One region of the Mameliella sp. LZ-28 genome, then DNA from elsewhere that is predicted to be linked to it. Evidence: riboswitches for the same ligand, from Rfam matches in the RefSeq annotation. Region 1 holds a riboswitch; each other region holds the start of a gene.

Region 1 (3,142 bases):
CGATCCCGTACTGGTGCCTGTCCGGATCGGTGTCCGGCCCCGCCGGCAGTCCGCCGTCAAGATCGCGCCCAAGGCACATGTGCATGCCATAGCCAAAGGTCAGGCCCAAATCGACACGCCTTCGGACAGGGCGCGGCCCGTACGGCTTCCTTGTCTCGGGTCACATGGGTCAGCGTCGCGAATTCCGAGGAGTTCTTGACCAGTTTCAGCAACTGCTCGATTTCCTCCGGCGATTTCTCGGGCCGGTCGAGGCCCGCGAAATCTGCAGTCAGGTTCATCGTGACGCGATAGCCGAAGCCGATCAGGTCCATCCCGCCGCTCGCCGAAAGCAGCCCGATGACCTGTGCCAGGGCGGGCAGGAATATCGCTTTCTCGTAGACCGAGAAGTCGTCCCTGCGGAGCACCGAAAACTCCAGCGCCTGACGCATGGAACGGTCCGTCAGCACACGCGTGATCTCATGGTAGTCGGGTATGACCTGGCCAGCCATAAAGGCCTCCTTGCGGGCATCTGGAAATCCCGACAGCTGTCCCGGTCAGGTGCTTGCCGGGGCCGTCTGCGGGTGACGATTGCATTGGCGCGGATCCTGCGGATCGACGGCCAGCGTCCTCCAGGCTCCTTCCCCGAGCTCCTGTTCCCGGCCAGCCTTCACGGACCGGATCGCTGCCGTCCCAGCCCTCGGCCGCTGGAGCGGGCTGCCGACCGGCACCGATCCGCGGCGCCACACGGGCAGTCAGCGAACCGCCGAAACGCCTGTCCGACCGCCGAGCGCGCCATAGACGCGGGCCTGCATCGCGATCCATTGCGCCGCTGGCCGCGTCTCTTGCTCGACCCGCAGGAAACTGGTCCCGAAGCGGTCCGGGCGAAAGTTCCAGACCTCCGTCAGCAACCATTGCCCCCGGACATGTTTCAGGACGGCCACCGAGGGCACCGGATCGCCGACCAAGAGGTTATCGGTGATCATCCGGGTTTCATGGGTGGCGACAATCGTCGTCTCGTCGATGCGCTGCGCGTCGAGGCAGACCGCGAAGTAAGAGCTGAGATTGAGGCAGAAGATCCGGTGCTGGATGGTCTCGAAGATCATCCGCAGATCGTCCGGCGTGGAAAAGACATGCGCCGCATCGAGGTTCACAAGCCGAAACGGAAGGTCGAAGACCCCCTGGTATCCGTCGAAATCCCTGGTGCGGATCACCCCCTGCGCCCGATGCAACAGATCATCGTATATCGACTTGGCATTCAGGTCGTCGCGATCAGGCATACCCGGCCTTCTGGAAGTGTTCTGCATCCAGCCTATACACAAGGGGATGCAAAAGGCCAGTATAAACAGGGTCTTGCAAGGATTGCCCCCTTCGACAGGCCAATTCCCGCCATCCCGCGACCCAAACGTCCGGATTTCGCGATGCGAAGCCGGCGAAGCTGATTGACGCTGGCGCCGTCTGATGCGACCTTCGCGCCGTTAGCGACAGGGGCGCTCGGGAAACCGGGCTGAGACGTACCCTTCGAACCTGAACCGGATAATGCCGGCGGAGGGAGGCGCACAGGGCAGACCGGATTCCGGTCGACGTCTCGTGATCTCTCATGCCGCCGGGCGAAAGGAGATCACGATGGACGATACGGGACAGCACCTGGATCACATGCGCCGGACGGCGCCACTTGTTCAGAACATCACGAATTACGTCGCCATGAACATCATGGCCAACGTCATGCTCGCGGCCGGGGCTTCGCCCGCGATGGTCCACGCGCGCGAGGAAGCGGCCGAGTTCGCAGGCCTGGCGCAGGCATTGACGATCAATATCGGGACGCTCTCACCGGCCTGGGCCGACGCCATGCTGGAGAGCGCCGGGGCCGCTCAGGCGCAGGGAACGCCCTGGATACTCGATCCGGTGGCGGTCGGCGCCACGGGTTATCGCCGGGACATCGGCGCACGGCTATTGGACCTCGCCCCGACCGTGATCCGGGGCAATGCGTCAGAGATCATGGCGCTGGCCGGCGCCGACGCAAGCGGCAAGGGCGCCGACAGCGCCGACGCGGTTTCCCAGGCGCAGGAGGCTGCAAGCGCCCTGGCACGGCGGACGGGCGGCGTGGTCGCCGTGACCGGCCCCGTGGATTTCGTCACCGATGGCACGCGCAATGCTGAGGTCGCCAATGGCCACGCCCTGATGCCCCGGGTGACAGCCCTGGGCTGTTCCCTGACCGGCATCGTCGGCGCCTTCACCGTCGGGCAGGATCCCTTTGAGGCGACCGTTGCCGCGCTGGCCTTTTTCGGTCTTGCCGGCGAACAGGCCGCCGAAGGCGTCCGGGGACCGGGGACATTCCAGGTGGCCTTCATTGATGCGCTGTACACGATGACGCCAGAGGACCTGGCGCGCGGCGCCCGGATCACGCTGGCATGATCCCGCCGCTCTGTTTCATCACGGATGCCACCGCACCCGCACCGGTCATCGTCCAGGCGGTTGCCGCCGCACAGGGAGGCGCCGAATGGGTTCAACTGCGTGACAAGGTGACACCGGACGCGGATCTGGCCCGGCTCGCGCGGGCGCTGATGACCGCGCTGTCCCCCTTCGGGACCAAGCTGATCGTGAACGATCGGGTCGACCTGGCCATCGCCATCGGCGCGGCGGGTCTGCACGTCGGCCAGGGTGACGGAGATCCCGCCCGCATCCGCCGGAAGATCGGTCCGGACATGGTCCTTGGCCTGTCGATCGAGACGGCAGCGCAACTGGACGCGGTTCCCGCCGGTGTCGACTACCTCGGCGTCGGACCGATCTACGCGACCGGGTCCAAGCCAGATCACGCCGCACCCATCGGGTTGGACGGTTTCGCCGTGATCGCCGGGCGCTCCTCGCTGCCCTGCCTCGCCATTGGCGGCGTGACGGCCCGCGACGCCGCGCCGGTAAAGGCCGCCGGTGGCGCCGGGCTGGCCGTCGTCTCGGCGATTTCACGGGCGGCGGACATGACCGCCGCGACCCGGACCCTGATCCACGCATGGAGGACGGCATGATCCCGAACATCCTTTCCATCGCCGGTTCCGATTGTTCCGGCGGTGCCGGCATCCAGGCCGACATCAAGGCGATCTCGGCAAATGGCGGCTACGCAATGAGCGTCCTGACCGCGCTGACCGCCCAGAACACCCGTGGCGTGACG
Region 2 (3,142 bases), on a different contig from region 1:
CCCTGACAGCGCCCCGCCGCGCGGCGCCACCGGAGTGCGCAGGGCAGAGACGATACGGACACCGCTCATGCCTGACGCTCCAGCGCCTGGGCGATCTTCGCAAGGTCAGGTTTGCCGGAAAGCGTCAGAGGGAAATCGGCAATCGCCTGCACACGACGGGGTGCGGCGAGTGGACCGAAGACCGCACGACACCGGCCCAACAGCGCATCGCAAAGCTCTGCCTCTACCGGCCCGTCGATGACCGCGACAAGATGCGTGCCGCGGCGTGGGTCAGACCGGGGAACCACTGCACAATGTGTCACCGCCGGATCGCTTAGCAGAAAGGCCTCGATATCCTCGGGAAAGACGTTCTGGTCGGCGATGGTGACCATCCGGTTGCGGCGCCCGGCGACAGTCAGATGGCCCTCCTTGTCGAGCTGCCCCAATTCACCGACCGTGACGAAACCATCCCTTTCGCGTGTTTCTGCGCTGTCACCTTCGGCATAGCCATCAAAAAGGTAAGGGCTGCGCACCCAGATCTCGCCTATGGCCCCCTCCTTGGCGTCGATCCTTATCTCGACACCCGGGTAGGCTCGGCCAACGCTGCCCTCCGGGCCACTGCCATCGCCCCAAGCGATGAAACTGGTCTCGGCGGCGCCATAGAACTCACGCAGGACTGCCTTGGGACACAATGCGGCGATCCGCAGCCGCAATTCGGGCGTCAGCCGCCCGCCACCACAAAGCACATGGCGCAGGCTCGGCAGCACGGCCCCTGTTTCGCACAGAAGGCGCAACTGGGTTGGCGTGGCGTAGAGGATTGTCGCCTGTGCCGCCTTCACGCCCTGCGCCTGTTGGCGCGGCCTCAGACCAGCGAAGGAATGCAGGTCGGCGCCAAGATGCGCCCCTTCGACCAGGGCATAGAGCGCAAGGGAATGGGCCGGGACCCCCAGGACGGCGTAGCGATCCTCGCTGCCAAGGCTCAGGTGGTTGCGGTTGACCTCGAAACTGGCAATCCAGGAGGCATGGCTGCGCCGGATGGTCTTCGCCGCTCCGGTCGTTCCGCCAGAGCGGCTGTGGAAATACCCCGCGCGTTCTTTGGAAAGGCGGCTGACCCCGCCTGGTCCAACAGAAAACGCGCGCCCGGTGCGGATGGCTGCGCGCAGGGCAACAAGATCCTGCGCCCCGGCCCTGTCCGAACCCTCGCCCTCTCCGACCTGCTGCCCATGCACATGCAAACGGGCCTCCGGTGGCCAGCGAAACAGCGCAGTGCTCATGGTTCCGGACCCGGTCGCAGCAGTGCCGTGGCCTATTTCCGTCATGGAACATCCTCGTCAAGGTCATGGAGTGGTAGCCCACCACGGCCCTCGACGAAACAGGCAGATAACACCCCGCGTTTTCGTCAGACGCGAACAGGGCACGCCGGACTCTTCCCGTGTTTGACTTGGCGTGGCGGGGTTGTTACCCAAAGTCTTACCGTTGGGGTGCCTCCAAGAGGCTGAGAAGCGTGAATGCGCTAACCCATCGAACCTGATCCGGGCAATACCGGCGTAGGGAACGGTCTAATGTCTACAGACGTTTTCCATGCGCGGTGCCCTTTTGTCTGAAGGAGCAGCCGTTGGCGCATATCGCATTGACCATCGCCGGATCCGACAGTGGCGGAGGCGCGGGCATACAGGTCGATCTCAAGTCCATGTCGGCGCTTGGCGTCTACGGCGCCAGTGCCATCACCGCGGTCACCGCCCAGAACACCCGTGCCGTCACCGCGGTTCATTCAATACCGCTCGACGTGATCGAGGCGCAGATCGAGGCGGTGCTGTCGAATCTGGACGTCCGGGCGATGCCCAGTTGGCGCCCGATGCGGTGGGCGCATTGCGGCAGAAGTTGATGCCGCACGCCACCGCCCTCACCCCCGGCCTGCCCGAGGCGGCGGCGCTGCTGGACGGCCCGGTGGCGCGCTCACGCGGGGAGATGACCGAACAAGGCAAGGCGCTCTACGCCATGGGCGCGCAGGCCGATCTGATGAAGGGCGGTCACGCCGAAGGCGATGAGTGCGAATACGCCCTGATCGCGGACGGCGAGGTGCTGACGACATTCACCGCACCCCGCCACAGGACGCGCAACACCTACGGCACCGGCTGCACGCTTTCGTCGGCCATTGCCACCGGGCTTGCGCTTGGGCTGCCGCTCGAACTGGCGGCCGAAACGGCGCACAGCTTCGTGCAACAGGCGATTGCGGCAGCGGACTGGCTGCAGGTCGGCTCCGGGCATGGCTCACTGCTCCATTTTCACGCGGTCTGGGAATGATGCCGGTGTTCTCGGTCATCGGCGCCGGTGTGGCGGGGCTTTCCGTTGCCAGCGAACTGGCCGCGCGCGGTGCCGATGTGCAGGTCTTTGATCCTGCCGGGCCGCCCGGGCCGCACCACTGTTCCTGGTGGGCGGGGGGCATGTTGGCGCCCTGGTGCGAATATGAAAACGCCGAAGAGCCAGTGCTGAGGCTGGGCCAACAGGCGATTGTCTGGTGGCAACAACGCACCACTGTCCAGCAACGCGGCACGCTGGTCGTGGCGGGGCGGCGTGACTTGCCCGACCTGCGCCGCTTTGCCCGACGCACCGAAGGGTTCCGAGAGGTCGGGTCCGACTTCGCGGAACTGGAACCGGACCTGCCCGGCGTTGCGCAGGGGCTATTCTTTGAAGGCGAGGCGCATCTGGATCCGCGCCGGGCGTTGAGTGATCTTTACACCAGCCTGAAAGGGCAGAAGGTCAGGTTCGTTCAGGACAAGGCGCCGGCGGCGCTGGACAACGTGATTGATTGCCGGGGCCTCGCCGCGCGCGACGCCCTGCCCGACCTGCGCGGCGTCAGGGGCGAGATGCTGGTGATCCGCTGCCCCGAGGTGACATTGACCCGCCCGGTCCGCCTGCTGCATCCACGCATCCCGCTATATATCGTGCCGCGCGGCGGTGGCGTCTACATGCTGGGCGCCACCATGATCGAAAGCGAGGATCGCCGCCGGATCACGGCACGGTCGATGCTGGAACTGCTCAGCGCGGCCTACGCGCTGAACCCAGCTTTCGGCGAGGCCGAGGTGCTCGAAACCGGCGTCGACCTGCGACCGGCCTTTCCGGACAACCTGCCCCGCATCCGGCGGCTCGGCGGCAGAATTTA
Region 3 (3,142 bases), on a different contig from region 1:
CCCCAGCCTTCCGGGAGTTGCGGCACCCTGCCGCGACGGGCTATCGATACCGGGACATTCAGGACACGGAGCGCACCAATGGCTGATTACGATCTCGAGGCACTGTCGCTCGGCGAGCTGAAGAAAATGCAGAAGGACGTCGCCAAGGCGATTGCCACATTCGAGGATCGACAGAAGGCGGAAGCCCGCGCCAAGGTGGAAGCCCTCGCCCGGGAGCTGGGCTACTCCCTAGCCGAACTTGTCGGCACTGAGACGAAATCCTCGCGCGCGCCTGCCGTGGCGAAATATCGGCACCCTGAAAACCCGGCCCTCACCTGGTCCGGTCGTGGACGCAAACCGCAGTGGTTCGTGGAGGCGTTGGAGGCGGGGAAGACCGCGAGCGACCTAGCCATCAGTTGAAGGCTGAATCTTAGCGATCGGCCCACAGCGGACAGTCAGAGCATCAAATCGATTTCCCCGAAGCGGCCGGTCAAGGCCATCGCAGCAAATAGCTAGTGTTCCACACCTGACGTAGGATTCCCAATCCTGCTCTGCCGTGTCATGATCGGTGGATGAGACGCTCCGACATCTGCCTTTACCTTGGCCCCGCCGACCGCGCTGAGCTTCAAGGTCTGCTGACCAACCGCAACACGGCGCGCAAGCTCGCGTGGCGAGCGGGCATCGTGCTCGCGACGGCGGAGGGCGAGGGGACTGTCGAGATCATGCGGCGGACGGGCATGTCGAAGCCGACGGTCTGGCGCTGGCAGGAGCGGTATCTTGACGAAGGCGTGCTAGGGCTCAAGCGGGACAAGACGCGGCCTTCCCGCGTGCCGCCCCTGCCGAGGGCGGTCCGACTGAAAGTGATCGCGAAGACCGTGCAAGAAACGCCACCCAATGCCACGCACTGGAGCCGCGCGACGATGGCCGAGGCGGTCGGCATATCGCCTTCGAGCGTCGGCCGCATCTGGGCGGATGCCGGACTGAAGCCGCATGTCGTGAGGGGCTTCAAGGTCTCGAACGACCCGCTGTTCGAGGAGAAGGTGACCGAGATTGTGGGGCTTTATCTCGATCCGCCGGAAAGGGCCGTCGTTCTGTGCGTTGACGAGAAGTCTCAGATCCAGGCGCTCGACCGGACCCAGCCCGGGCTGCCCCTCAAGAAGGGACGCGCGGCCACCATGACCCACGACTACAAGCGCCACGGCACCACCACGCTCTTCGCCGCGCTGGACGTGAAGTCGGGCCTCGTGATCGGCGACTGCATGCCACGCCACCGCGCCAAGGAGTTCCTGACATTCCTGCGCCGCATCGACCGCGCCGTCCAAAAGCCGCGCGACATCCACATCGTCCTCGACAACTATGCCACCCACAAGACGCCCGAGGTGCAGGCCTGGCTCGAGAAACATCCCCGCTTCAAGCTGCATTTCACGCCCACCAGCGCGTCCTGGATGAACCTCGTGGAACGCTTCTTCGCCGACATCACCACAAAGCGCATCCGCCGCGGGAGTTATGACAGCGTCGATGACCTCGAAGAAGCGATCTACGACTACCTGCTGCAGCACAACGCCAAACCGAAGCCCTTCGTCTGGAGCAAAAGCGCTGAAGACATCATCGCCCGCGAACGCCGTGCGCTTGACGCACTCGATGAAATCAGGGGAAACCGGTAGCAAATGTCAGACTCGGAACACTAGATAAACCTGTTTTCTCGCTTGCCAGTGCCGGGTCTCACTTCCGAGCCACTTCAAGCTTTGCATGCTTTTTCCTCGGCACGTCAGTTGCCCCTTGCCAAATCCGTCAGAGATTTTACGATCAAGGCGTCAACAGGGGCGCTCCATCATGCTGGGGCTGAGATGACGGATGCAAGTCCGCTGACCCTTTAGCTGATCTGGGTAATGCCAGCGGAGCGAGGTGAAGATGTTTTCAGGCGCACAAGTGTCGCTTTATCCGATGTCTGATGATTTCGTCAGCATCATCCTAGATGCAATCAAACAGCTTGATCCATGGCGCGACCAATTGCGGATCGAAACGGATGACGTGTCCACGTTGATCGTCGGCCCTCCCGAGATCCTGTTTCCAGCGATGCGCGATCTGTTCGTGGCTGCGGCGCGCTCTGGGGTGCATTGCACCATGCACGCGACAGTCTCGCGCGGCTGTCCGGGCGAGCCAGATGACCCGATCTGCACGCCCGTTGACAGCCTGACGCCTGACGCCGAACTGCCCGCCCGGATCGAGGCGGCACGGCAAGCCGTCGCCGTAGCGCCGCAAACCGGGCAGATCGTGGCCGCCCAATTTTCGCTCTATCCGCTCGGACTGGGCCACCATATGGACGAGGTCTACGGCTGCATCGACTTCCTGAAATCATCGGGAACCTTCGAGCGGTCAAAGAACTTCTGCACCAAATTGCGTGGCGATGCCGGGCCGGTTTTTGCGACACTCTCGCAGGCGTTTACCAACTTTGGTGCGCAGGCAGGCCATGTCGCGCTTGATGTGACGCTTTCGGCCAACAGCCCAAGCAGAATCTGACGTTGCGGCGCAAACTGCGCCCTTTTCCCAAACCTGAAAAATGGAGACTGCCATGCCCGAGAATTCGGTCTGGACCCTGCGTGAAACTCTGATCGTTGCCGTTCTGGGCGCTGTATTTGGTGTGCTTTATCTCGGCTGGGTGCAGGTCTGGTTGATCCTGCAAGCGATCTTTGGCCCAGTGACGATGGATGCCGTGATGGGCTTTTGGTTCATAAATTCGATCATCGCGGCGGCCATCATCCGCAAGCCCGGCGTGGCACTTGTCTCCAACATTCTTGCGGCAGCGGTGCAGATCATGTTGGGCAGTCCAGCAGGTTTGTTGCTTTTGCTCACAGGTTTCGTGCAGGGGATGGGCGCCGAACTGGTCTTTGCCACCAATCGCTATCGCCGCTGGACGCTGCCTGTGCTGATGGCTGCGGGTGTGGGGGCCGCGATGGTGTCATTCGCCTATACTTGGGTGCGCTTCGATTATGGCGCTCTGGAGCCGGGTCTGCTGGTCGTGATGTTCGCGCTGCGCTGCACGTCGGGTGCGCTGCTGGGCGGGGTTCTGGGCTATACCATCACCAATGCGCTGTTCAAGACGGGTGTGCTATCGGGGCTGAAGATCGACCATGACCGCCGCGCCGCAGCCTGATGCAATAGG
Region 4 (3,142 bases), on a different contig from region 1:
ACGAGGTCGGCTTGACCGCGAAACGCACGACGATTTCCTGCCCGGTCGAAATGCCGCCCAGGATGCCGCCGGCGTGGTTGGAACTGTAGACCGGGCCGTTCTCACCCATGAAGATCTCGTCGGCATTCTGGCTGCCGGTCAGCGCCGCCGAGGCCATGCCCTCGCCGATCTCGACGCCCTTGACCGCGTTGATCGACATCATCGCGGCCGCAAGGTCGGTGTCCAGCTTGCCATAGACGGGGGCACCAAGGCCGGCAGGCGTATTGCGGGCGACGACCTCGATCACCGCGCCCACGCTCTCGCCCGACTTGCGCAGTCCATCCAGGTAGTCGGCCCAGGTCTCGGCGGCCTGGGGATCCGGGCACCAGAAGGGGTTGGCATCGATCTGGGCATCGTCGAAACGCGCCCGGTCGACGCCGTGGCTGCCCATCTGCACCATGTAGCCGCGGATCTCGATCCCCGGCACCAGCGCCGTCAGCGCCGCGCGCGCGAGCCCGCCGGCGGCCACGCGGGCCGCAGTTTCCCGCGCAGAAGAGCGCCCGCCGCCGCGATAGTCGCGCAGCCCGTATTTCTGGAAATAGGTGATGTCGGCGTGGCCGGGGCGGAACTTCTGCGCGATCTCGGAATAATCCTTGGACCGCTGGTCGGTGTTCTCGATCATCAGCTGAACCGAGGTTCCGGTGGTCCGGCCCTCGAAGACGCCGGACAGGATGCGCACGGCATCCGGTTCGCGGCGTTGTGTCGTGAACTTGTTCTGCCCCGGTTTGCGCCTGTCCAGCCAGTGCTGCAGCTGCGCCTCGTCGATCTCGATCCCCGGCGGGCAGCCATCGACCGTGGCCCCCAGAGCCGGCCCGTGGCTTTCGCCCCAGGTGGTCACACGGAAGAGATGTCCGAATGTGTTCAGGCTCATGGCTGCGTCCCCTTCGTTTCCGCGCGGGATACGCAAGCCGGGGCACAATGCCAAGACTATTCGAGTCCGTCGCGCCGCCTCTGGGCCAAATCGCCCACGGCATCCGTCGCCCGGTCCACGGCGATCACGATGAAGGTGGAGAGCCAGAGCGGCATTTCAAAGGCCGCGATCCAGCCGAAAATAAGATAGATGAGCCAGATAACCCCCAGCTCGAGACACAGAATGATCAAACGCGTTTCCCCAAGGGCGCCTCCTTTCTCCTGAATTTTCGGGATACGCATTCCTTACCATAATACACGGAAAATATCACGGTTTTTCTTGATGTTCCGTGGCGTCGCGACTAGGGTCCGGCCTACCTCGGGGTGGCGGCGCATGAGCCGTCTGAGATTTCCGTACCACGGATCAACCCGTTGAACCTGAACCGGTTAACACCGGCGGAGGGAAGGTATGGGCCCGATGACGGGACTCCAATCTTGCCCTTGCGCCGCAATATTGGAGGACTCAATGAAGTCACTTGCCTTCACTGTTGCCGCGGGATGTCTGAGCGCCGGCCTTGCCTTGGCCGAAACGCCTGTCCTGACGGTCTATGCGCCCGACTACTTCGTTTCCGAATGGGGGCCGGGGCCAAGGATCGAAGAGCTGTTCGAGGCGCGCTGCGACTGCGATCTGCAATTCAAGCCCGGCGACCTCTTGCCCCGTATCCTGCTGGAAGGCGACCGGACCGAGGCCGACGTCGTGATCGGCCTGAACACCGACGTGACGAAGAAGGCCCGTGAATCGGGCTTGTTCGCAGAACACGGGGTGGACCTGTCGCCGCTGACCCTGCCGATCGACTGGACGGACGAGGTGTTCCTGCCGTTCAACTACGGGCACACTGCCTTTGTCTATGACTGCACCCGCGTGGATGCGCCGCCTGCCAGTTTCGACGCGCTGCTGGAGGCGCCAGACGACCTGCGGCTGGTGATCCAGGATCCGCGCACCTCGATCTCGGGGCTGGCGCTGGTGCTTTGGGTGCAATCGGTCTACGGCGACGAGGCGCAGGCCGCCTGGGAGAAACTGGCGCCCAAGATCGTCACCGTGACCAAGGGCTGGTCCGAATCCTACGGCCTCTTCACCGATGGCGAGGCGGACATGGTGCTGAGCTACACGACCTCGCCCGCCTATCACATCATCGCCGAAGAAGATGAGACGAAGAAGGCCGCGATCTTCCCCGAGGGGCATTATTTCATGGTCGAACTTGCCGCCCGGCTGGCCACCAGCGACCAACCCGAACTGGCCGGCGCCTTCATGGAGTTCATCCTGAGCGAGGACTTTCAGGGCATGATCGCCACGGGCAACTGGTCGATCCCGGCGGCGCTGGACAGCGACAAGTGGCCGGATGGCTTCCAGAAGCTCGACCTGCCGGAGAATGTGCTTTTCTATTCCGAGGATGAGGCGGCGGCCCTGCGTGGCGAGGCGATCGAGGCATGGCGCCGCGCGCTCTCGCAATAGCGGCGGCCCTGGCCCTGGCGGTCCTGACGCTGGGGCCGGTGGGCGTTGTTCTGGCCCGGGCCGGGGGCTTTGGCGCCTTCGGCCCGGGGGATTGGCAGGCATTGCGGTTCACGCTCTGGCAGGCCTTCCTGTCGGCCACGTTCAGCGTTGTCCTGGCTGTGCCCGTGGCCAAGGCCTTGGCGCGCCGCCGCTTCGCCGGGCGCGGGGTCTTGGTGACGCTGTTGGGGGCGCCCTTCATCCTGCCGGTGATCGTGGCGGTCATGGGGTTGATCGCCGTTTTTGGCCAGGCGGGGCTGGTGAACAGGCTGTTGGGGGCGCTGGGCGGACCGAACCTCGACATCTACGGGTTGCACGGGGTCGTGCTGGCGCATGTCTTTTTCAACCTGCCGCTGGCGGTCAGGATGCTTTTTTCCGCCTGGGCGGCGGTCCCGGCCGAGCATTTCCGGCTGGCGGCCTCCCTGGGCCTGGCGCCGCGGGCGCAATGGCGCGTGATTGACGCGCCGCTGATCCTGCGGGTACTGCCGGGGGCGTTTACGGTGATTTTCGTGATCTGCCTCACGAGCTTTGCGGTGGCGCTGACGCTGGGTGGCGGGCCACGGGCGACGACGGTGGAGCTGGCGATCTACCAGGCGATGCGGTTCGATTTCGATCTTGGCCGGGCGGCAGCGCTGGCGGTGATGCAGCTGGTGCTGGCGCTGGCGGCTGGTCTGGTGGCGCTGCGCGTCGCGGGGCAGGCCGGAT

The links. Region 1 has a riboswitch for thiamine pyrophosphate ahead of thiM (hydroxyethylthiazole kinase). Riboswitches for the same ligand answer to the same signal wherever they lie in the genome.
Region 2: it holds a riboswitch for thiamine pyrophosphate, as region 1 does, so the genes downstream of both, thiD (bifunctional hydroxymethylpyrimidine kinase/phosphomethylpyrimidine kinase) here and thiM (hydroxyethylthiazole kinase) in region 1, are expected to answer to the same signal.
Region 3: it holds a riboswitch for thiamine pyrophosphate, as region 1 does, so the genes downstream of both, G9Q80_RS06320 (YkoF family thiamine/hydroxymethylpyrimidine-binding protein) here and thiM (hydroxyethylthiazole kinase) in region 1, are expected to answer to the same signal.
Region 4: it holds a riboswitch for thiamine pyrophosphate, as region 1 does, so the genes downstream of both, thiB (thiamine ABC transporter substrate binding subunit) here and thiM (hydroxyethylthiazole kinase) in region 1, are expected to answer to the same signal.

Annotation. Positions count from the first base shown of each region.
Region 1 is NZ_JAANYX010000011.1:545,508-548,649, forward strand. It holds gene G9Q80_RS09265 (hypothetical protein) at 1-79, opposite strand, end outside; gene G9Q80_RS09270 (hypothetical protein) at 57-488, opposite strand; gene G9Q80_RS09275 (hypothetical protein) at 732-1,256, opposite strand; TPP riboswitch at 1,453-1,547, shown strand; gene thiM (hydroxyethylthiazole kinase) at 1,603-2,391, shown strand; gene thiE (thiamine phosphate synthase) at 2,388-2,999, shown strand; gene thiD (bifunctional hydroxymethylpyrimidine kinase/phosphomethylpyrimidine kinase) at 2,996-3,142, shown strand, end outside.
Region 2 is NZ_JAANYX010000032.1:510,991-514,132, reverse strand. It holds gene G9Q80_RS17760 (thiolase family protein) at 1-69, opposite strand, end outside; gene G9Q80_RS17755 (AMP-binding protein) at 66-1,253, opposite strand; TPP riboswitch at 1,447-1,550, shown strand; partial or broken gene thiD (bifunctional hydroxymethylpyrimidine kinase/phosphomethylpyrimidine kinase) at 1,595-2,283, shown strand; gene G9Q80_RS17745 (FAD-dependent oxidoreductase) at 2,283-3,142, shown strand, end outside.
Region 3 is NZ_JAANYX010000010.1:34,819-37,960, reverse strand. It holds gene G9Q80_RS06330 (H-NS histone family protein) at 79-399, shown strand; gene G9Q80_RS06325 (IS630 family transposase) at 552-1,643, shown strand; TPP riboswitch at 1,789-1,900, shown strand; gene G9Q80_RS06320 (YkoF family thiamine/hydroxymethylpyrimidine-binding protein) at 1,891-2,499, shown strand; gene G9Q80_RS06315 (ECF transporter S component) at 2,552-3,133, shown strand; gene G9Q80_RS28400 (ABC transporter ATP-binding protein) at 3,111-3,142, shown strand, end outside.
Region 4 is NZ_JAANYX010000032.1:482,443-485,584, forward strand. It holds gene aroC (chorismate synthase) at 1-910, opposite strand, end outside; gene G9Q80_RS17560 (hypothetical protein) at 967-1,191, opposite strand; TPP riboswitch at 1,259-1,370, shown strand; gene thiB (thiamine ABC transporter substrate binding subunit) at 1,415-2,401, shown strand; gene G9Q80_RS17570 (thiamine/thiamine pyrophosphate ABC transporter permease ThiP) at 2,377-3,142, shown strand, end outside.